DNA from 2 places in the Bradyrhizobium sp. CCBAU 65884 genome. Region 1 is predicted to be linked to the other one. Evidence: riboswitches for the same ligand, from Rfam matches in the RefSeq annotation. Region 1 holds a riboswitch; the other holds the start of a gene.
What was found. A riboswitch is a leader RNA that binds a small molecule or an ion and turns the genes downstream of it on or off. The one in region 1 is predicted to bind S-adenosylmethionine.
Positions count from the first base shown of each region.

Region 2: another riboswitch for S-adenosylmethionine. It lies ahead of metX (homoserine O-acetyltransferase MetX); the one in region 1 lies ahead of XI03_RS11585 (O-succinylhomoserine sulfhydrylase).

Region 1 is NZ_LBJU01000105.1:24,394-34,892, reverse strand. It holds gene XI03_RS11605 (MATE family efflux transporter) at 1-1,119, opposite strand, end outside; gene XI03_RS11600 (hypothetical protein) at 1,289-2,338, opposite strand; gene XI03_RS11595 (PAS domain S-box protein) at 2,445-2,861, opposite strand; gene XI03_RS11590 (2'-deoxycytidine 5'-triphosphate deaminase) at 2,971-4,107, opposite strand; SAM riboswitch at 4,188-4,267, shown strand; gene XI03_RS11585 (O-succinylhomoserine sulfhydrylase) at 4,342-5,529, shown strand; gene XI03_RS11580 (SGNH/GDSL hydrolase family protein) at 5,645-6,637, opposite strand; gene XI03_RS11575 (SGNH/GDSL hydrolase family protein) at 6,650-7,429, opposite strand; gene XI03_RS11570 (OpgC domain-containing protein) at 7,429-8,679, opposite strand; gene apaG (Co2+/Mg2+ efflux protein ApaG) at 8,859-9,251, shown strand; gene XI03_RS11560 (Hsp33 family molecular chaperone) at 10,403-10,499, opposite strand, start outside.
Region 2 is NZ_LBJU01000073.1:14,213-24,711, forward strand. It holds gene XI03_RS03325 (lysophospholipid acyltransferase family protein) at 1-13, shown strand, start outside; gene XI03_RS03330 (gamma-glutamylcyclotransferase) at 10-618, opposite strand; gene XI03_RS03335 (DUF2125 domain-containing protein) at 729-1,913, shown strand; gene XI03_RS03340 (NAD(P)-dependent oxidoreductase) at 1,928-2,596, opposite strand; gene XI03_RS03345 (SDR family oxidoreductase) at 2,718-3,587, opposite strand; gene XI03_RS03350 (LysR family transcriptional regulator) at 3,691-4,581, shown strand; gene XI03_RS03355 (prephenate/arogenate dehydrogenase family protein) at 4,635-5,573, opposite strand; gene hisC (histidinol-phosphate transaminase) at 5,570-6,667, opposite strand; gene XI03_RS03365 (chorismate mutase) at 6,704-7,552, opposite strand; SAM riboswitch at 7,709-7,788, shown strand; gene metX (homoserine O-acetyltransferase MetX) at 7,880-9,076, shown strand; gene metW (methionine biosynthesis protein MetW) at 9,078-9,740, shown strand; gene XI03_RS03380 (hypothetical protein) at 9,757-10,161, shown strand; gene XI03_RS03385 (alpha/beta fold hydrolase) at 10,227-10,499, opposite strand, start outside.

The sequences.
Region 1 (10,499 bases):
GGCTGCGCTGTCGGTGAAGATGTTGATCCAGAGATCGGGGAACATCGCAACGACGCATGCCGGCGCGCCGACGGCCACGAATGCGGATGCACCGGCGATCCAGGCGACGCGCCGCGCGCGCGCAATGTTGCCTGCGCCGATCGCCATCCCCACCATCGGCACACAGGCGATGCCGAACGAAAATGCGATAGAGGTCAGCAGGAATTCGAGCCGCGCGCCAATGCCGTAGCCGGCGAGGATCGCGGTGCCGAACTTCGCCAGCATGTGGGTGAAGATCGAGATCGTCAGCACCGATTGCAGCGGCGAGAAGCAGGCGATCGCGCCGACCTTCAGGATGTCGAAAAACATCGCCCACTGAATGCGCAGGCCGCGCAGCTTCGGTGTAACCCGCGCGCGACCGGAGAACAGGTACCAGCCCATGATGCCGATGTTCATGGAATAGGCGATCAGCGCGCCGGCCGCGACGCCGCGCATGCCGAACTGCGGCACCGGCCCGAGCCCGAGGCCCAGCGTGCCGCCGAGCACGATCTGCCAGGCCGCCGAGTTGAGGATCAGGAACGACGGCAGCTTCATGTTGCCGGTGCCACGCAGCACGCCGGCCATGGTGTTGAGCAGCCAGGGCAGCACGGCGCCGCCGAAAAATACCTGCGTGTAGGCGACAGCGTGGGTCAGCACGTCGCCGCGGCCGCCGAGCATTTCCAGCACCCGCGGCCCGAAGATCAGCATGCCCAGCATGAAGACGAGGCCGAAGCTGATGCCGATCAGGATCGCATGCGCGGCGAGCGTGGCGGCGCGTTCGCGGTTCCCGGCGCCGAGCGCGCGGGCGATGGCGGAAGCCACCGCACCACCCATGGCGCCGCCCGACATCGTCATGGTCAGAATGATTGTCGGAAACACCAGCGCCATCGCCGCCAGCGCCTCGACGCCGAGCCGGCCGATATAGGAGGTCTCCGCGATCACCGTACAGGTGCCGGCCGAGAGCGCGATCACGTTGGGCCAGGCGAGAGAGAGCAACGTGCGCAGGATCGGCCCGTCTACAAGCGCGCTTCGTAGCGGCCGCGGGGGCGGCGGCAGCGGACGCTCTTGCTCATCGACCGGGATTTCGGCGATGTCGGACATGTCCTCTCCGGGGCAGGGGGCGCCATTTGCGGCGCGGCAATACGTAGGTGTGCCGATTATTTTCTTCGCGCAGAAGGCGCGGCGAGAGGCTTGTTAGCACGGCTCGCAGCGATTCCACCTGCGCCAGCTGCAGGCGTGCCCTGCGGCAGCGCATTTCGATGGATGAAGGCTATTCGATCGTCCAGACCAGCGGCGCGCGGCCGCCAGCAGCAGCGCGCATGCGCACGCCGATGTGCCGCCCGCATCCCGCAGCCAGGCCTTCGAACAATCCCTCCAGCACCCTGGCGCAGGCGCCGTGATAGTCGGCGACGTCGTCCATCAGCTTCCAGCTCCGCTGGCGGATTTCGAACGCGCCTTCGGATTGCGCGGTCTCGGCCGCGTCATCCTGCGCCGCGAACAGCGCGTTCAGGAACGACGCGAATTCGCTTGCCCCGCCGCGGCTCATCGCCAGTGCCGCCGCGACCTCGTCGAAATATTGCATGCCGATCAGCTTGCCGGTGAGGTGCAGCAGATAGCCGGCGTCTTCCGGGCCGAACAGCTGCACCATCACGGGCGCCGCCGTGCGCACATATTCCATCGCGTAGTTGCGATAGGCTTTTTCGAGGCGCGGCTTCGGCCAGCTCGCAACCGGCAAAGCCGGCGCAGTCTTCGCATCGAACAGCGGCGCTTCCAGATGCCGCGCGAACACCAGGCGCTGATCCAGCTCGAGCGGATGATCGTACTGGTGGTAGTAGCCTTCCAGCCCGTCCTGGCCGTCGACGCTCTGCTTGGTGCAGACGAAGCCGAGCCTGAGATCGCCGAGTGCGACGCCATTATTGGCGTGCCATCCCCGCAACATGGCGCGGGAAACCTCGCCCGGCACGCCGCAGATCGCCGTGCCTTTCCAGATCCAGCGCGGCGGCGGATAGCGGATCCAGGCCTTGGCGTCGCTCTCATACATGTATTCGACATGCACGCCGCCGATCCAGTTCGAGAGATAGTGATATTGCGCGGCCGCCACCGCCGGCGGCAGATGATCGATCCCGAGCTTCCGCAAGCCCGGCAGGAAGCGCTCCTGCTGGCGGCGGAACACGCGGAAGACGAACTCCGCTGCATCCGCCGTGCCGCGCCGCGTGACGACGGTGAGAATGAGGCCGGTGAAATAGGCGTGGTAGAGGTCGGCGACCGCACGCCAGTGCTTCCATTGAGCTTCCTGCGCGGCGTCAGCTGCGGCGGTCATTCGTTTCGCTCCCGATCGTGTTGCGATCGAGTGTGTCACCGCACCTTCCGGCAGGCAACATGACGCCCGTGCAGAGCGCCCTGCGTGGCCACCTGCCAATTCCGCATCACGAAGTTTGCGGTGGCGTCTTGGCCGCGCGCTCTCGCTCGACCCGTTCGGTGACATCGCGCGCCATCGCCACCGATCCCAGGACGTTGCCGCCGGAATCCCGCACCAGCGCGAAGGTCATCTCGATGTAGAGCTTGCGACCGCTCTTGTGCAGCGCGCGGGTCAGTGTCGGCCTGCCCGCAAGCTTCATGCTGCCGCTGGCCAGCGCAGCTTCAAAGCCCTTCCAGTGCGCGGCGCGCAGATGCTCGGGAATGATCAGGTCGAGATTCTGGCCCAGCGCTTCCGCTGCGGAGAAGCCGAACAGGGCCGTCGCTGCGCGGTTCCATCGCATGATCGTGCCGGAGCGGTCCGAATAGATCAGCGCATCCGCGACGTCTTCGGCGATCCTTGCGTCGAGTTCGGATGGGTTGCTCATGTCGTCACCTCGCATGTAGCCCGGATGGAGCGGAGCGTAATCCGGGATCGTGCCACGAGTGAGACTGCCCCGGATTACGCTTGCGCTCCATCCGGGCTACAGGATCGGGCTACACGCGAAAATGCTTCGATAGTTTGAGGCCCTGGGCCTGGTAGTTGGAGCCGATGCGTTGGCCGTACATCGCGTCGGGACGGGCCAGCATCTTCTCGTAGACGAGGCGGCCGACGATCTGGCCGTGCTCGAGGATGAACGGCACTTCGCGCGAACGCACTTCGAGCACGGCGCGCGATCCTAGCCCGCCCGCGCCGGCATAGCCGAAGCCGGGATCGAAGAATCCGGCATAGTGCACGCGGAATTCGCCGACCAGCGGATCGAACGGCACCATCTCCGCGGCGTAGTCGGGCGGCACCTGCACGGCTTCCTTCGAGGCCAGGATGTAGAACTCGCCGGGATCGAGGATCAGGCTGCCGTCCGGGCGGGCCGAGATCGGCTCCCAGAAGTCCTCGACGGAATAGCCGGCGCGACGATCGACGTCGACCACACCGGTGTGGCGCTTGGCGCGGTAGCCGACGAAGCCGTTCGCTTTCTCGCCGGAGAGATCGACGGAGACGGCGACGCCGCCGGAGAGATCGGCATCGTCGATATCGACGAGGCGCTCGGCGGCATGAAGCGCATCGAGCTCGTCGGCATTGAGGATGGCGTCACCGGTGCGGAAGCGCACCTGCGACAGACGCGAGCCCTCGCTGACCAGCACCGGAAACGTCTTCGGGCTGATCTCGGCATAGAGCGGGCCGTGATAGCCGGCGCCGATCATGTCGAAGCGGCGGGTGCCGTCGGCGATGACCCGGGTGAAGACGTCGAGCCGGCCGGTGGAGCTCTTCGGGTTCGCAGCCGCGACGATCTCCGGCGGCAGCGCGAGGCTCTCCAGCAGCGGCACGATGTAGACGCAGTTGGTCTCCAGCACCGCGCCGTCGGCGAGGCTGAATTCGTGCAGCTTCAATTCGTCGATGCGCTCGGCGACGGTGGCGCCGGGACCGGGCAGGAAGCTGGCGCGGACGCGATAGGCGATGTCGCCGAGACGCAGATCGAGGCTCGCCGGCTGGATCTGGCTCTCGACGAAGTCATAGGCGGGCAGGATGAGACCCGCCGCCGCCATCGCCGCGATCATGCGGTCGGGCAGGATACCATTGGCGTCGGGCGCGACCGTGAACGTCAACCGGGGGTCCTCATCAGGGGTCAGATGCATCCGGACATGCCGGAAATACAAGCCTTTTACGGCTATCCGATGGACGCCTTGACGGAAAGGGCATTGCGGAATATGAGCATCACTTATCCCGTGGTGATTTGAGCCGGCCGGCTTGCAGCCACGTTAAATAAGTCGCTAAACAGGCCGGGGACCTCTGTGATCCCGGCCCGTGGAGATATCCAGGCCGGTTTTTTTGTGACCGTTTTCGACGAGACGGTCATGTCGGAGGTACCTATGTCGAAGTCGACCACCAACTACCGTCCCGAAACCCGCCTGGTCCATTCCGGCACCCTGCGCTCGCAATATGGCGAGACGTCGGAGGCGCTGTTCCTGACCCAGGGCTACGTCTACGACACCGCGGAGCAATGCGAGGCGCGGTTCAAGGGCGAGGATCCGGGCTTCATCTATTCGCGCTACTCCAATCCCACCATCGCGATGTTCGAGCGCCGCATGATCGAGCTCGAAGGCGCCGAAGCCGCCCGCTCGGCGGCGACCGGCATGGCCGCGGTGACGACGGCGATCCTGGCGCCGCTCAAGGCCGGCGACCACGTCGTGGCCTCCCGCGCCCTGTTCGGCTCGTGCCTCTACGTCATCCAGGACCTGCTGCCGCGCTACGGCATCGAGACCACGCTGGTCGACGGTCTCGATCTCGACCAATGGCAGCGCGCCGTCAGGCCGAACACCAAGACGTTCTTCCTGGAGAGCCCGACCAACCCGACGCTCGACGTGCTCGACATTCCCGGGATTGCCGAGATCGCGCACAAGGGCGGCGCGCGGCTCGTCGTCGACAACGTGTTCGCGACGCCGATCTGGCAGAGCCCGCTCGCGCTCGGGGCCGACGTCGTGGTCTATTCCGCGACCAAGCATATCGACGGCCAGGGTCGCTGCCTCGGCGGCATCATCCTGTCGTCGGAAGCCTTCATCGCCGAGCACATCCACAATTTCATGCGCCAGACCGGCCCGTCGATCTCGCCGTTCAACGCCTGGGTCCTGCTCAAGGGCCTGGAGACGCTGGGCGTACGCGTGCGCGCGCAGACCGACACCGCCGCGCGCATCGCCGACGTGCTCGCGAGCCATCCGAAGATCTCGCGGCTGGTTTTCCCGGGCCGCGCCGATCATCCGCAGGCAGCGCTGGTGAAGAAGCAGATGCGTGGCGGCTCGACGCTGGTCGGCTTCGAGGTCAAGGGCGGAAAGGCTGCGGCGTTCCGCGTGCTCAACGAATTGAAGCTGGCGAAGATCTCGAACAATCTCGGCGACGCCAAGAGCCTCGTCACGCATCCGGCGACCACGACGCATCAGCGTCTGAAGCCGGAGGACCGCGCCGCGCTCGGCATCAGCGAAGGTTTTATCCGCTTCTCCGCGGGGCTCGAGCATGCCGATGATCTGATCGAGGATCTGACGGCGGCGCTGGAGAAGGCGTAGCCACGTATTCGCAATCGTAGGGTGGGCAAAGCGAAGCGTGCCCACCGTTCTCGATTACAACGACGAGGTGGTGGGCACGGCGCTTTGCGCCTTTGCCCACCCTACGGCAGCGTGCCTACATCGGCCGATAGGTCCGCACATCCCCCGGCACGTTCACGCCCAGCTTGATCTGCCCCACCGAGCGGATGATGTCGTCGCCGAGCAGCTGCGCGAAGCAGGCGTAGCCCCAATCGTTCATGTGCAGGCCGTCTGCGATGACGAAGCTCTCGACCGGAATCGATTGGTTCTCGTGCCAGTCGCGCATCACCTCGAAGCGCGGGAAGATGCCGACGTGACGAAGCTCGGCGACCTTGCCGAGCAGCTTCACCATCTTGCCGGCGCTTTCGCCGCGCTGGTTGACGGCCGGCGAATATTGCGGATCGACCAGCACGATGTCGGCGCCGCCGGCGGCCTGGATGCGGCTGATGCCGTCCTCGACCATTTTGGCGGTGTCGCCGGGATCGAGATTGCGCAGCACCGCGTTGGTGCCGACCTGCCAGATCACGAGATCCGGATGCACGTCGATCACCTGGGTCTGGAGACGCTTCATCATCTCGGGCGCATCCTCGCCGCCGACGCCGGCATTGACGACGGTGATGTCGGCGGTCGGATAATGGCGGCGCAGCTGGGCGGCAAGACGATTCGGATAATTGAACTCCGGCGAGCTCGCGCCGAATCCTGCGGTCGACGACGAGCCGAACGCGACGATGAGGACGGGCTGGCCGGCGACGAGCTTGCCCGCGACATGCGGCAGCGAGCCCATCGCCTTGGAGCCGCCCTTCGGCGGCAGGCAGGGCACGCGGTTGAAGACGTCGCCGGCGGATTTGGCGACCTGTTTCACCTTGTCGATGGCGCGCGCGGTGATGCCGCGCTGCTCGGGAGAGGTTGCGGCGACATTGGTCTGTGAGGGCGAGGCGGGCGCGGGATCAGCCGACTGCGCGGGTGCGGGCGTCGCCTGTGCGGCTTGCGTCTGCGCATGGGACTGCGGGGCCGGCGCCAGCAACAACAGCACTGCTGCTGCAGGCGCGGCCAGCCATGCCGTCAGGCAAAAAGGGCGGAGAGAACTCATTAACGCTAGACCTCAATTTTGCTGCTGGGCCGGCTCCAGATGGGCTGCGTCGATCACGAACTGTGCCAACGCCCGGCCAAGGCAATCATGAACCTGCTTCGCCAGTTCGGGCCCGCGGGACGGGCTGAACAGGTCGAACTGACCCTGATCATTCCACTGCCGCATGATCGTGAAGCGATCGAACAGCGGAATATCATGCTCCTGCGCCACGACGCGCATATTATCGAGAAATGGCTGGGCCGAGATCATCGTTTCGGTACGCGGGCTGTACTGCAAATTCATCAAGACGACGTCGGCCCCTGCCTTTTGCAACGCAATAACCCCCTCGGTGACTGCGCTGCGAAATTCGTCGGGATCGATGGATCGGATGGCATCCACGGTCCCGGTCTGCCAGACGACCAAAGTAGGCGTTTTTGCTTCCATCAGCTTAACGAAGGTCGAGGCGGCCTCCTCCGCCGTTCGCTTGCTCTGTATTTCTACGGAGACGTGCACCGCTTCCGACGGCGGCAGCTTTTCCTTCAGAACCGCTTCCATGCGCGCCGGATAGGAGCTGCCCTCCGAGGACGGAATCGTGGTCGAGCGGCTGCCGATGACCAGGATTTCGAGCGGCTTGCCGGCCTTGATGGCCTCGGCAACCTTGGGAAGCTGGCTTTCGCTGGTAAGCAGATAGGACGGCAATTCGCACGCCGCGGGCGCGGTGGCAGCGCCAGGCGCAGCATCGCCCGCCCACGCCACAGGCGCGGCGAGGCTACCGCATAGCAGGACCAGGCTCAGGAGAACCTTCGCCTTCATCAGCCCCCTCCCGCCAGATCGGCGTTGCCGACGGCGTTTTTGGTTTTCGCACCGCTCTTGTCAGCCACGCGCTTGTACCACGAAATCACCCAGGCCACGCCCCACATGATCAGGACCCCGGAGAGACTAATCAGCGCATGCATGGCTGCCCCGCCGGAGACTTCGGCGAGAATGAAATGCCCGGCGAAGGCCAGGAAGACACCGAGGCAGAATATCTCGAGAGAATGCTGGCCACATAGAATCAATGGTCGCAGCCAGCGCGATTTCAAGCCCGGCCAATCCCGGGGTAGGAAGCGCACGGTGAGCGCGGCCAGCGCCAGGAAATGCGTGAAGCGCAGCACGTCGAGATCGGTCTTGTCGATCGGATACATCCACTGCTCGACCCGCTTCGGCATGAATTGGGAGAGCTGCGGCACGTACCAGGTCAGCGTCACGTAGAACGCCGCGGCGAGATAGGCGATCGAGATCCACATCGTCACCGGCGAAGCCAGGATACGCGACATCCGTCGCGCACCTCCGAGCGCGCACCATGCACCGAAGACGAACAGCAATTGCCAGGCGAAGGGATTGAAGGCCCAGAAGCCGTTAGGATAGGCCGACAGGTAAAGATCGTATTCCCAGGTGACCGCGTAGAGCGCGACCGAGAGGCCGAGCGTGACGTCGGGACGCCATTTCATCGACCACAGGATCAGCGGCAGTGCCAGCATCAGCACGATGTAGAGCGGCAGCACGTCCATGTTGACGGGACGGAAGCGCAGCAGCAGCGCCTGCACGATGGTGACGTCGGGCTGCTTGAGGAAATCCATGATACCCATCTCTTCGGTGTAGAGCGGGTTCTCGAACCTGGTCGCGACGTAGGAGATTTCGGCGAGGAAGATCGTGAACAGGAAGACGTGGGCGACGTAGATCTGCCAGACCCGGCGCAGGATGCGCGCGGTGGCGATGACGACGCCGCTCTCCAGCATCGCCCTTCCGTAGACGAAGGCGGCGGTGTAGCCGGAGATGAAGATGAAGATCTCGGTGGCGTCGCTGAAGCCGTAATTGCGGATCGTGAACCAGGTCAGCAGACTCGGCGGCAGATGGTCGATGAAGATCAGCCACAGCGCCAGCCCGCGGAACAGGTCGAGCCGGAGTTCGCGCTCGCCGATGGCAGGCAGCGTGATGGCCGGCGCCCTCGCGCGCGGCTTCGCCCCCGCGGGCTTGGCGGTTCCCGCGATCGTCGATCCCGTCACTTGGTCGGCAATGGTCATCGGGGCCTAAAAACCCTTGCGCAAATCGCGACGTCGAGAAGTGTACCGGTCCGGTCGTCGTCTCGCAAAGCGGCCGGATCACGTCCGGGTGTCATTCCCCTCGAATTCTGGCGGGACGATGTCGCCAAAGCCGCCTCCGGCGTTTGGTTCCAGCGCCGGATTTCGGTATGATAGCAACCATGTACCGCGCCGTGACCCGCCAGATCGAAGTGACCGTCGAGCCGAACTTTGTTCCGGAGCAGTCGTCGGCCGACCGCTCCCGCTACTTCTGGTCCTACACCATCGTCATCGTCAATTCGGGCGAGGAGACCGTGCAGCTCAAGACGCGGCACTGGATCATCACCGATGCCTCCGGCCGCCAGCAGGAGGTCAAGGGCGAGGGCGTGGTTGGCGAGCAGCCGATCCTGGCCCCCGGCGAGCGCTTCGAATACACCTCCGGCGTCCCGCTTTCGACCGCCTCCGGCTTCATGACCGGCCGCTACCAGATGGTCACCGAAAGCGGCGAGCGCTTCGAGATCGACGTTCCCGCGTTTTCGCTTGATAGTCCCGACAACAAGCGGGTGTTGAATTAGGGCCTCGCTCGTGTCCCGGACGCGCCGCAACGCGAAGCGTTGCTGCGCAGAGCCGGGACCCAGGGGCGGCCCGGCACGCGGCGAGATGGGCCCCGGCTCTGCAGCGCACCGCACCGGACGATGCTTCGCATCGCCGGGAGCGGTGCGCTGCGTCCGGGGCACGAGAGCAGAGTGTGGCGCACGCATTCTCCACGTCGTCGTTGCGATGCTCCAATGCAGATCCCAGCGGCAGTGCCGTAGGGTGGGCAAAGGCGCTTAAGCGCCGTGCCCACGATCTCCATCGATAAGCAACAAAGACGTGGGCACGCTGCGCTTTGCCCACCCTACGAGATTGAGCTTGTGGCAGGCAGCTCAAGCTTGCAGACACGCCTTTGCGTTCTCGCGGCTCAATTCGCCCGAGCTTTGCTTCATCGCTCACCCTCATTAGCCAAGAGGGCGCAGGGAAGACCGGGTGCCGGCTCGCACCCGCGGTCCGCTGCGCGAAATGCACGCGCAAGAAGAACCGCACAGCAGCATACAGGTGGTGCCGAACACTCGGCCTTCCCTGCGCAGTGGCTGGACGGCTTATGCCGTGATCTCCCGGGAGCCGACCATTCCTTCTGGCCTCCCTCGCCCCGCGAATTGGATGATGCAGTCCGCCCGGTTGGGCTCGCTCGCACCTTCGCAGGACTTGACCGTGGCAACGACGGCCAGGACCACACGGTTTTGCCGTACGCGCGGCCCGCCATTTCGCCGCAGTTTTTCCTGGCCCCGTCGACGAAGCCGGAAACTTACAGACGAGACGAAGCCTAGCAGCGCCGCTCGTCTGCACGAAGCCTCGGACTCACAGGGACTACCCGCCCTGCCCGCACCTCTCGTGCCGACGCTGCCGCGTCCACCGCAAGCCCGGCTCGCGATGCGTGACGACACATGATCGCCCCTCTTGGTGAGCCGGGATGCGCAATTCATACGCCGAAACCGAATTTCGGCAAAGTGGAATATTTTTGGTGACAAGGATTGACAGAGGGCGACACAGGCGCGGTGCCGTAGGGTGGGCAAAGGCGCGCTCTTGCGCGACGTGCCCACGAATTCTCCCAGTCACACGCAGATCGTGGGCACGCTTCGCTTTGCCCACCCTACGAAGCTACGAGAGCTCGCCAAGCGCCTGCGAATTACGCGTCCTCCACGCCGGCCTCGTCCGGCGTAAAATCGTACACCGACGAGCAGAACTCGCAGGTGACGACGACCTTGTCGTCCTTCACCATCGCC
Region 2 (10,499 bases), on a different contig from region 1:
GTCGGAGAGCTAGCGGCTCTCTCGATCATCGGGAGCCGGCGGGTGCAGGGAATGCGCATCGCCATGCAGCATGGTCGCGAGCTGATGCAGCTGGGCGTCGCGAAAGCCTTCGGCCTCGATCGCCTTCACCGTCGCGGTGACATAGTCGCGATTGGCGCCGGACTGGCCGTGGCCCTGGACGACATGGCGGTGCTGCTCGGCGAGCGAGAGGCGGCCGGCATATTGCACATGGCCGCGGTCGACGACATAGGCGAGCGCGGAGACGCGCTGGCGCGCATCGTTCTCCAGCCACACCGAGCGCATCACCTCGCGATAGACCGAGGTGACCTGCTCGCGCGCCCGCAAATACGCGACGACCCCTGTGCGGTTCTTTTCAGCGACACGGAAGGCGATGCCGCGGCAGGCGCCGCCGCGGTCGAGCCCGAGCACCAGGCCCGGCTTCTCCGGCGTGCCGCGATGGACGAAGGAATAGACGCAGAGCGCCCGGTGCTCGCCGACCAGCCGCGCCGGGACGCGCTCCTCGAAGTCGAAGCCCGGTCGCCACATCAGCGAACCGTAGCCGAACACCCAGAGGTCGCCCGTGGCTGTCGTGACGGAGGGGAGGGTGATTTCGGACATTTCGGGCACGGCTACCAGAACCGCGCCCCCAAGCGAAGTGAATTCTCCGCCTTTCGTCGGGGGCTGGCCTCGCTTACATTTGCCAAAATCTGGGGCCAAAGGGTCGCCGCATGTCCAATATGACCGTTGCCGCAGGCCGCCGTTCCCCTTGGGGCCTTTTCATCGCCCCCCTCCTCGTCCTGATCCTCGCCGTCGCCTGGAGCTGCTTCTGGTTCTATGCGGCCTCGCAGGCCGAAGTGGCCGCCGACGCCTGGCGGGCACAGGAGGCCAAGTCCGGCCGCATCTATGATTGCGCCAAGCGCTCGATCGCCGGATTCCCGTTCCGCTTCGAGGTCCAGTGCTCCGGTGCCAGCGTCGCCCTGGTCTCGCAGAACGCCAGCAAGACGCCGTTCACGGCCAAGCTCGACAACATCCTGGTCGTTGCGCAGGTGTACGATCCCAAGCTCGTCATCGCCGAATTCTCAGCGCCCGCGACGCTGACCGACGGTGTCACGCAAAACACCTTCGTGGTGAACTGGAGCAAGGGCCGCAGCAGCGTGGTCGGCCTGCCGGCGGTGCCGGACCGCGCCTCGATCGTGTTCGACGATCCCAACATCAATCGTCTCGACGGCAGCATGCAGGTGCCGCTCGCGCGTGCCAAGCAGGTCGAGCTGCACGGGCGCCTCGCGGACGGATCGCCAGCCGATCATCCCGTGATCGAGACCGTGCTCCATGTCGCGCAGGGCAGCATCCAGGGCGTTCATCCCTTGCTCGCCGAGCCGTTCGAGGCGGACACGCGCGCCAAGATCACCGGCCTCTCCGACCTGACGCCAAAGCCCTGGCCGCAGCGCTTCCGCGAGATCCAGGCCGCCGGCGGTCATATCGAGATCGTGCAGTCGCGGATCCAGCAGGGCGAGATGATCGCGGTTGCGGCCGGCACGCTTGGCCTCTCCGCCAATGGCCGGCTCGACGGCGAACTGCAGATGACGGTGACGGGCCTCGAGCGCGTGATCCCCGCGCTCGGCATCGAGAAGATGCTGGAGGAGGGCGTGCCGCAGGCAACGCTCGATCGCGTCGCGCCCGGCGTGAAATCGCAGGACCTCAACAATCTGTTCGGCGCGCTCGACCGAGCCGTGCCCGGCCTCGGCAAGGTGATCAAGCAGAACGCCAATGCCGGCGTTGCCGCCGGCATCAACTCGATCGGCACCGAGAGCACGCTGGAAGGCAAGAAGGCGAGGAGCTTCCCGCTGAAATTCGTCGACGGCGCCGTGCTGCTCGGCCCGGTCAAGGTCGGCCAGATCCCGCCGCTGTATTAGAGCGTGGGCTGAGTTCACCACGTGATCAACGGCGCACGATGCAGCCAGGCATCGGCGCGCAGTTGATCCAGGACGAAGGTCGCAACGTCCTGTCGCGATATGCTTCCTCCACGGAAGTCGGAGAGGTCCGTCAGGGCTCGGACCGAGCCGCGGCCGGGCTTGTCGTTCAGGACTGAGGGCCGAACGAGAACCCAGTCGAGCCCGCTGTTTCTGACGATGGCCTCCTGGCGGTTTTTGTCGGCGTACACCTTGCGCAAGAGCAGCGGGAAAATCAGATTGTCGAAAACAAACCCGCCATGGCCGGCGCTATCACCTGCGCCAATTCCGGTGATGCAGACGAGGCGCGAGACTTGTTGCGCCTTCATCGTATTCACAAGCATGCGTGTCGCCGCCGAGAGCAGCGTCACCTCGCGGAACGGGCTCGCCGGTGTGCCGAGTGCGCTGACAACGGCATCACGGCCCTTGAGTGCCTGACGCAAGGCGATCTCGTCGCGGGCATCGCCGATGATGAGATTGGCACCCTTCAGATCACACGCTTTCTCGCCAGAACGCACGAGCGCCGCGACGTCGTACCCTCGCGCCACCGCCTGGTTGACGATCAGGCGGCCGGTGGCGCCGGTCGCGCCAAGGATCAGTATCTTCGGTGGGACAGTCCGGATGTTGTCGGTTTCGGAGTCTTGCATGGTCGTGACCTCGGAATGCGGGACGTCTCCGTTGAGGCCGCCCCCTGGTTCATGTTCGTTGTGACGATCAGAGCTTGCCTTCCGCGAGCAGCTCGCGGGCCCTTGGCTGATGCCGCTGCCGTCAGGCCGAAGCCGTGATCTCAGAGACGAAGTCGCGATAGGAGCGCAGCGGACGGCCGAGGAGAGTGTTCAGACGCTCGACGTCGCCGGCATTGGGGATCATTCCGTCGGTGAGGAAGCGCTCGCTCATCAGCCGCATGTCGAAGGCCATCCAGCTCGGCATGAACTGCCTGAGGTTCTTTTCGAAGCCGGCAGGATCGTCACCCGGATATGCGATCGTGCGACCCAGCACCTCCGACCAGATGGCGGCAGCCTTCGCGCCGGTCAGTGTGTCCGGACCGACGAGATTGATCCGGTCGGGCGGAAGTGATGCGCCGGACTTGTCGCGGCGGACGAGCTCGATGGCCGCGATTTCACCGATGTCGCGGGCGTCGATCATCGCCAGTCCTTTGCCGCCGATCGGCATGGGGTAGACGCCGTATCCGCTCACCACGTCCTTGATCGTGAGATCGTTGTTCATGAAGTAGGCGGGGCGCAGGATGGTGGCGTTGAAGCCCATCTGCTCGATCATCCGCTCGACGCCGAACTTGCCCGCGAAGTGCGGCACGTTCACGTACAGATCGCTGTGGATCACCGACAGATAGACGAGCCGCTCGACGCCAGCTTCTCGCGCAATGTTGAGGGCGATCAGCGCCTGGGTGAATTCGTCCGCTACCACGGCGTTGAGCAGGAACAGGGTGGAGACGCCTGAGAACGCACTGCGCAGCGAGTCAACGTCCAGGAGGTCGCCCTGCACGACGTTGACGCCCGGCGGCAGGTTGGCCTTTGCAGGATCGCGGACGAGGGCGCGAACATCGGCGCCGCGCTTGACGAGCTGTTCAACGACTTGGCGGCCGACATTGCCGGTGGCGCCGGTCACGAGGATGGTCATGGGTTCACTCCGGGGTGGGTTGCTGGACACCCCCGCAAATTAGTGACCCACGTGCGGGCCGATAGACGCTATATTTGGACAGACCGTCTCATTGGTGGAACATATGGATCTGCTCGCACTCGCCGATTTCAACCTTGTCGCCCGTCACGGCGGGTTCGGACGGGCCGCCCGGGCTGCCGGCCGCCCGAAGGCGACGCTCTCGCGCCGGGTCTCCGAGCTGGAGGGCAGCCTTGGCTTGCGCCTCTTCGAGCGCGGAAGCCGCACGCTGAAGCTCACCGAGGAAGGGCGGGCGCTCTATGAGCGGACGGGAACATTGCTCGCCGAACTCGACGAGACGGCGGCGGCGATCGCTTCAGGCGGTGCCAAGCCGCGAGGCAGCTTGCGGATCAGCGCGCCTCTGCTTTTCTCGCAAACTGCGATGGGAAAGCTGGCCGCTGCGTTCGCTCTGAAATATCCGGAGGTGCGGCTCGAGGTCACGACGGAAGACCGCGCCGTCGACATGATCGAGGAAGGCTATGACCTCGTGATCCGCGTCAATCCCGACCCCGACGAAACCCTTGTCGGACGAATCCTGATGCGCGATCGGCTGGTCGTGGTCGCGAGCCCCGACCTCAGTCGCCCTGCGTACGATCTTGCCGTTCCGACCGTGGTGCGTGGTGCGAGCGATCTGACATCGGCGTGGGAGGTGAAGTCTTCGATCGGAAACTCACGGATCTCGACCGATCCGGTGCTTCGCCTGTCCTCGATCGTTATGGTTCGCGATGCGGTCCGCGCAGGCGTGGGCGCCGCTCGCCTTCCTGTGTCGCTTGTGAGTCACGACCTGGCGGCCGGCAAGCTCGTCCACTGGGGTGATGTCGACGGACCGGAGATCGTCCTCTGGGCGCTGTACCCTTCGCGCCGGCTGCTCAGCGCTCGCGTATCCGCGTTCCTCGACTTTCTCAAGGAAGCCTTTCCCTCGGGGACGCCGGGTGAGCTCGCGGCCTTCATCGACTAGGTCAAGGGAGCAGATCGAGATCGCTCCGCGCTGGCGCCATCCAAGCTACGAACTCACGGCTTGTTGCCGAGCTGCCCATGCTGACGGCCGAAATCCGCGGCCGCCGAATCCTGGCCGATCTCGACGATGCCGCGGCGGATGGCGCGGGTGCGGGTGAAATGGTCGAACAGGGCTTCGCCGTCGCCGCGGCGGATCGCGCGGGTCAGTTTTGCGAGGTCCTCGGTGAAGGTGCCGAGCATCTCCAGCACGGCCTCCTTGTTGGCGAGGAAGACGTCACGCCACATCGTCGGGTCGGAGGCCGCGATGCGGGTGAAATCGCGGAAACCGCCGGCGGAGAACTTGATCACCTCGGACTCCGTCACCTGCGCCAGCTCGTCGGCGGTGCCGACGATGGTGTAGGCGATCAGATGCGGCAGATGGCTGGTGATCGCGAGCACGAGATCGTGATGGTCCGGCGTCATCACCTCGACCTTGGCGCCCATCGCCGCCCAGAAGGCGCGCAGGCGATCAGTCGCGGCCGCGTCGACGCCTTCCGGCGGGGTGAGGATGCACCAGCGATTGATGAAGAGCTCGGCGAAACCTGAATCCGGCCCCGAATGCTCGGTGCCCGCCACGGGGTGCGCCGGCACGAAATGAACGGTCTTCGGCAGATGCGGCGCCATGTCCCTGACGATGGCGCCCTTGACCGAGCCGACGTCGGAGACAACAGCGCCGGGCTTCAGATGCGCGGCGATCTCCTGCGCGACCTCGCCGCAGGCGCCGACGGGAATGCAGAGGATGACGAGATCGGCATCCTTCACCGCTTCCGCATTGGTCGCCACGACCTGATCGACGATCCCGAGCTCCATCACCCGCGCGCGGGTCTTCTCCGAGCGCGCGGTGGTGACGATTTCGCCCGCCAGGCCCTGGAGCTTCGCAGCGCGCGCGATCGAGCCGCCGATCAGGCCGAAGCCGATCAGCGCGACGCGCTGGAAGTGCGGTGCGCTGCTCATTTGCCGGCCATGAAGTCGCGCAAGCCGTCGACCACGAGGCGGTTGGCCTCCTCGGTGCCGATGGTCATGCGCAGCGAATGCGGCAGGCCGTAATTCTTCAAGCCGCGCAGCACGAGGCCCCGCTTGGTCAGGAAGGCGTCGGCGTCATCCGCGGTCCTGCCGTTGTCGGTCGGGAAATGGATCAGCACGAAATTGGCGACGCTCGGCGTCACCTTCAGCCCAAGCTTGCCGATCTCCTCGGTCAGCCAGTTGCGCCAGGTCTCGGTGAATTGCTTCGACATCGCCTGGTGCGCAGTGTCCTCGATCGCGGCGACCGCGGCATACATTGCCGGCGTCGACACGTTGAACGGGCCGCGGATGCGGTTGACCGCGTCGATGATGTGCTCGGGGCCGAACATCCAGCCGATGCGCAGTGCCGCGAGGCCGTGGATCTTGGAGAAGGTGTGCGTCACCACCGTATTCTCGGTGGTAGCGACCAGCTCGATCCCCATCTCGTAGTCGTTGCGCGAGACGTAGTCGCAATAGGCGGCATCGAGCACCAGCAGCACGTGCGACGGCAGGCCGGCGCGCAGGCGCTTGACCTCGTCGAACGGCACATAGGTGCCGGTTGGATTGTTGGGGTTGGCGAGCCAGACCAGCTTGGTCTTCGGCGTCACCGCCTTGAGGATGGCGTCGACGTCGCAGGTGAGGTTGGTCTCCTGCGCGACGACGTTCTTGGCGCCCACCGCCATGGTCGCGATCGGGTAGACCAGGAAGCCGTGCGTGGTGGAGATCGCCTCGTCACCCTGGCTGAGATAGGTGTGGGCGAGCAGATTGAGGATCTCGTCCGAGCCGGCGCCGCAGATGATGCGGTTCGGGTCGAGCCCGAAGGAGCGGCCGATCGCCTCGCGCAGCACGCGCGAGGTTCCTTCCGGATAGTCTTCCAGGTGATCCGCCACGCGCTTGAACGCCTCGATCGCCTTGGGCGAGGGCCCGAATGGCGTCTCGTTGGCCGACAGCTTGAACACCTTGCGGCCCGGCTCGGCGACCGGGCTCTTGCCGGGCGTGTAGGGCGCAATATCGAGAATGCCGGGATTCGGCACGGGGCGGGACATCTTGAACTCCGAAAATGGCGGGGCGCGGCGCGTGGTTTACGATTTCGCCCCGGTCGGGGGCACCGTATAGCGCGTTGCGTGGCTGCCGACGAGGGCTGTAGAGCGCACCGAGGCCCCCGCCTCGATCAGGGCAGCCCTGATTTTGTCGATGCTGGTCGCGCTCGTGACCGAGACCAGCAGCGCCGCGCCGTCGAAGGCGGTATCAGGCACCGCCACGATCTCGGCGAGCGGCGACAGGGCGCGCGCGACCTCGGCGTTCCACCCGGACACGCGGACGCTGAAGGTCTCGACCTCCGTCACCAGGGCGCTGTCGGCGACGCGCGAGATCGCGAACACCGGCAGTGCGGCCGGATGATCGGCGCGCTCGACGAAGGGCATCCGCGCGATGATTTTTGGCGCGCCTTCCGTTTCGAGCAAGAGCCACCATGGCGTGCGGCTGGACGTCGCCGAGACCAGCGCCAGATCCCCCTTGGATTTCGCCACCGCCTCGACTGCGGCCTGTGCGCTGAAATGCGCGACGTAAGGCACCGTGAAGCCGAAATGGAAGCGCGCGGAATCGCGCATCGCCGGCTCACTCGCCGAGATGTCGGCATGCACCGAGAACGGTGCCTGCACGTAAGTGAACGTCGAGATGATGACGCGCCAGATGCTCTCGACCGTGTCGAGCGGCAGGATGCCGCGATGGCGCTGCACGATCTCGCGCATCATGGCGGCCTCGCGCGCCGGGCGGAACGCCGAGCCGACCTCCTGGGTCTGCTTCACCTGGATCAGGCGGTCGATGATGTCGCCGCGCTGCATCAGCAGGCGATGCATGCCCTCGTCGATCGCGTCGATCTCCTTGCGCAGTTCCTGGAGCGATGGTGGCGCGGGCGGACGTTGGGACATGTCTGGCTGTCGATGGTTTCGATGGGGGATGTCCTGATTAGGCAGTCAGGGCAGCGAAAGCAAAGAGAAATCACGTCCTTTTCGGACGACGCGTGAGAGACGAATTGGGCCGATCCGGGCCGCGACTTGACGAAAACCGCCCAAGACGGTAGCTTTTGCCCGTTCCGTGGTCATTTGAGCCGGCCGGCTTGCAGCCACGTTAAAAAACTCGCTAAACAGGCCGGGGACGCTTCCGATCCCGGCCGAACCTATCGTTCAGGCCGGGTTTTTCATGGCCTGATGCAAGTGGCGATCACGCGTTTGATCGCAAACGAGGTCGATGGTCAGATGGGTGGCGTCAAGTCGATACCGAGTCCTGCGATCAGCGCCGACGAGCGGTCGCACGAGGTGGATCATCCAAGCTCGCAGATCGCGCATTTCGGCGCCGAGCAGCCGCTGCGGCTCGATTGCGGCGTCGATCTCACCCCGTTCCAGATCGCCTACCAGACCTATGGCGAGCTCAACGCCGATCGCTCCAACGCGGTGCTGATCTGCCATGCGCTGACCGGCGACCAGCATGTCGCCAACGTGCATCCCGTCACCGGCAAGCCCGGCTGGTGGGAGACGCTGGTCGGCCCCGGCCGACCCATAGATCCCAAGCACTACTTCATCATCTGCTCCAACGTGATCGGCGGCTGCATGGGCTCGACCGGGCCGGCCTCGATCAATCCTTCCACCGGCAAGGTCTGGGGCCTCGATTTCCCCGTCATCACCATCCCCGACATGGTGCGTGCGCAGGCGATGCTGGTCGACCGGCTCGGCATCGACACGCTGTTCGCGGTCGTCGGCGGCTCGATGGGCGGCATGCAGGTGCTGCAATGGACCGCGGCCTATCCGGGCCGCGTGTTCTCCGCGCTGGCAATCGCCTGCTCGACGCGGCACTCGGCGCAGAACATCGCCTTCCACGAGCTCGGCCGCCAGGCCGTGATGGCCGATCCCGACTGGCACGGCGGCGGCTATGCCGATCATGGCATCCATCCGCATCGCGGGCTCGCGGTGGCGCGGATGGCGGCGCACATCACCTATCTCTCGGACGCAGCGCTGCACCGCAAGTTCGGCCGGCGCATGCAGGACCGCGAGCTGCCGACCTTCTCGTTCGACGCCGACTTCCAGGTCGAGTCCTATCTGCGCTACCAGGGCTCGTCCTTCGTCGAGCGCTTCGACGCCAACGCCTATCTCTATCTGACGCGCGCGATGGACTATTTCGACATCGCCGCCGACCATGGCGGCGTGCTCGCAAAGGCGTTCGCGGAAATTGCGACCCGCTTCTGCGTGGTCTCCTTCACCAGCGACTGGCTGTTTCCGACCTCGGAATCGCGCGCGCTGGTGCACGCGCTGAATGCATCGAGCGCGCGGGTGTCGTTCGCCGAGATCGAGACCGATCGCGGCCACGACGCCTTCCTGCTCGACGTTCCCGAATTCTTCGACATCTCCCGCGCCTTCCTGCAATCGGCGGGCAAGGCGCGTGGACTGAAGGATGGCTAGCATGTCTGTGCAGGAAGTATTGCCGCTGGGCGGCCTTGCGACCGGATCGTCCGGCCAGTTTCGCGCCGATCATCTGCTGGTCGCCGACATGGTCAAGCCGGGCTCGAAAGTGCTCGACGTCGGCTGCGGCGAGGGCGATTTGCTTCAGCTGCTGGAGACCCGCGGCATCGACGGCCGCGGCATCGAGCTGTCGCGCGAGGGCGTCAATCGCTGCGTCGCCAAGGGCCTTGCGGTGGTGCAGGGCGATGCCGACACCGACCTCGTCAATTATCCCGACGACGCCTTCGACTACGTGATCCTGTCGCAGACGCTGCAGGCGACCCGGCAGCCGAGGGTAGTCTTGGAAAATCTGCTGCGCATCGGCCGCCGCGCCATCGTCTCGTTCCCGAATTTCGGTTTCTGGAAGATGCGGCTCCAGCTCCTGGTCGGCGGCCACATGCCGCGCACCGAGAATTTGCCGGCGACCTGGTACGACACCGCCAACATCCATTTCTGCACCATCAAGGATTTCGTGCAGCTCTGCGACGAGATCAACGTGAAGATGGAGCGCTCGGTCGCGCTCGATCTCTACGGCCGCCCGGTGCCGTTGAATTTGCCCTGGTGGGTGTGGAACATGTTCGGCGAGCAGGCGGTGTTCTTGCTCAGTCGCGGCGGGGGGAAGTAGCCCTCCGAGCTGTCAAATGCTGAACCGAGTACGTCGTTTCCTATCCGCAACTACTCTTGGTGTTTCATTAGCGTCCGCCGCGATCGTGACGCTGTTTAGCACTCTGATGCTCGTCGGAGCGTTGTTCCAGCCCTGTGTCGGGAGCTATCGCCACGAGTATCCCCATCTGGACCTGATCTTGGATTCTATGGGCTTGCCGCTCATGAGTTGTTTCCTTGCTGTGATGGCTTGGCGAATATCGAAGCTCTGGAGTGATCACGTGGTCGATGGTCCCTTCAATTGGGTGTCGGCCCACGACTCGATGCTTCTTGCGTTCGGGTTATTTGTCATTGCCGGAGGAAATCTTGCGATCGCAATATTTGTCTGCAATCGCTATGCGGCTGTCTGGAGCTTTTGTCGGGCAATGGCAGGTTCAAGCTGAAGGGAGTGCGGCTCTGGATTGCTTCGCTGCGCTCGCAATGACGGAGTATGCGGCCGTCCCTGTGTCTAATGCGCTACCAGCGACCTGGGATCGCGCACCGGCCATCGTCCGGCTTCCACCAGCGTCACGAACCGCTCCACGCTTGCGTTGAACAGCGCGGGCTCTTCGAGATTGAGCACGTGGCCGGACTTCGGAAACATCGCCAGCCCCGCCGTGGGCAGATGCTGCTTCAGGAACAGGCTCGGCCCGACGCACGGATCGTCCTCGTCGCCGCAGATGATCAGTGCCGGCGTCGATGCGCGCTTGATCGCATCCGTCATCGTGTAGATCGAGGGGCG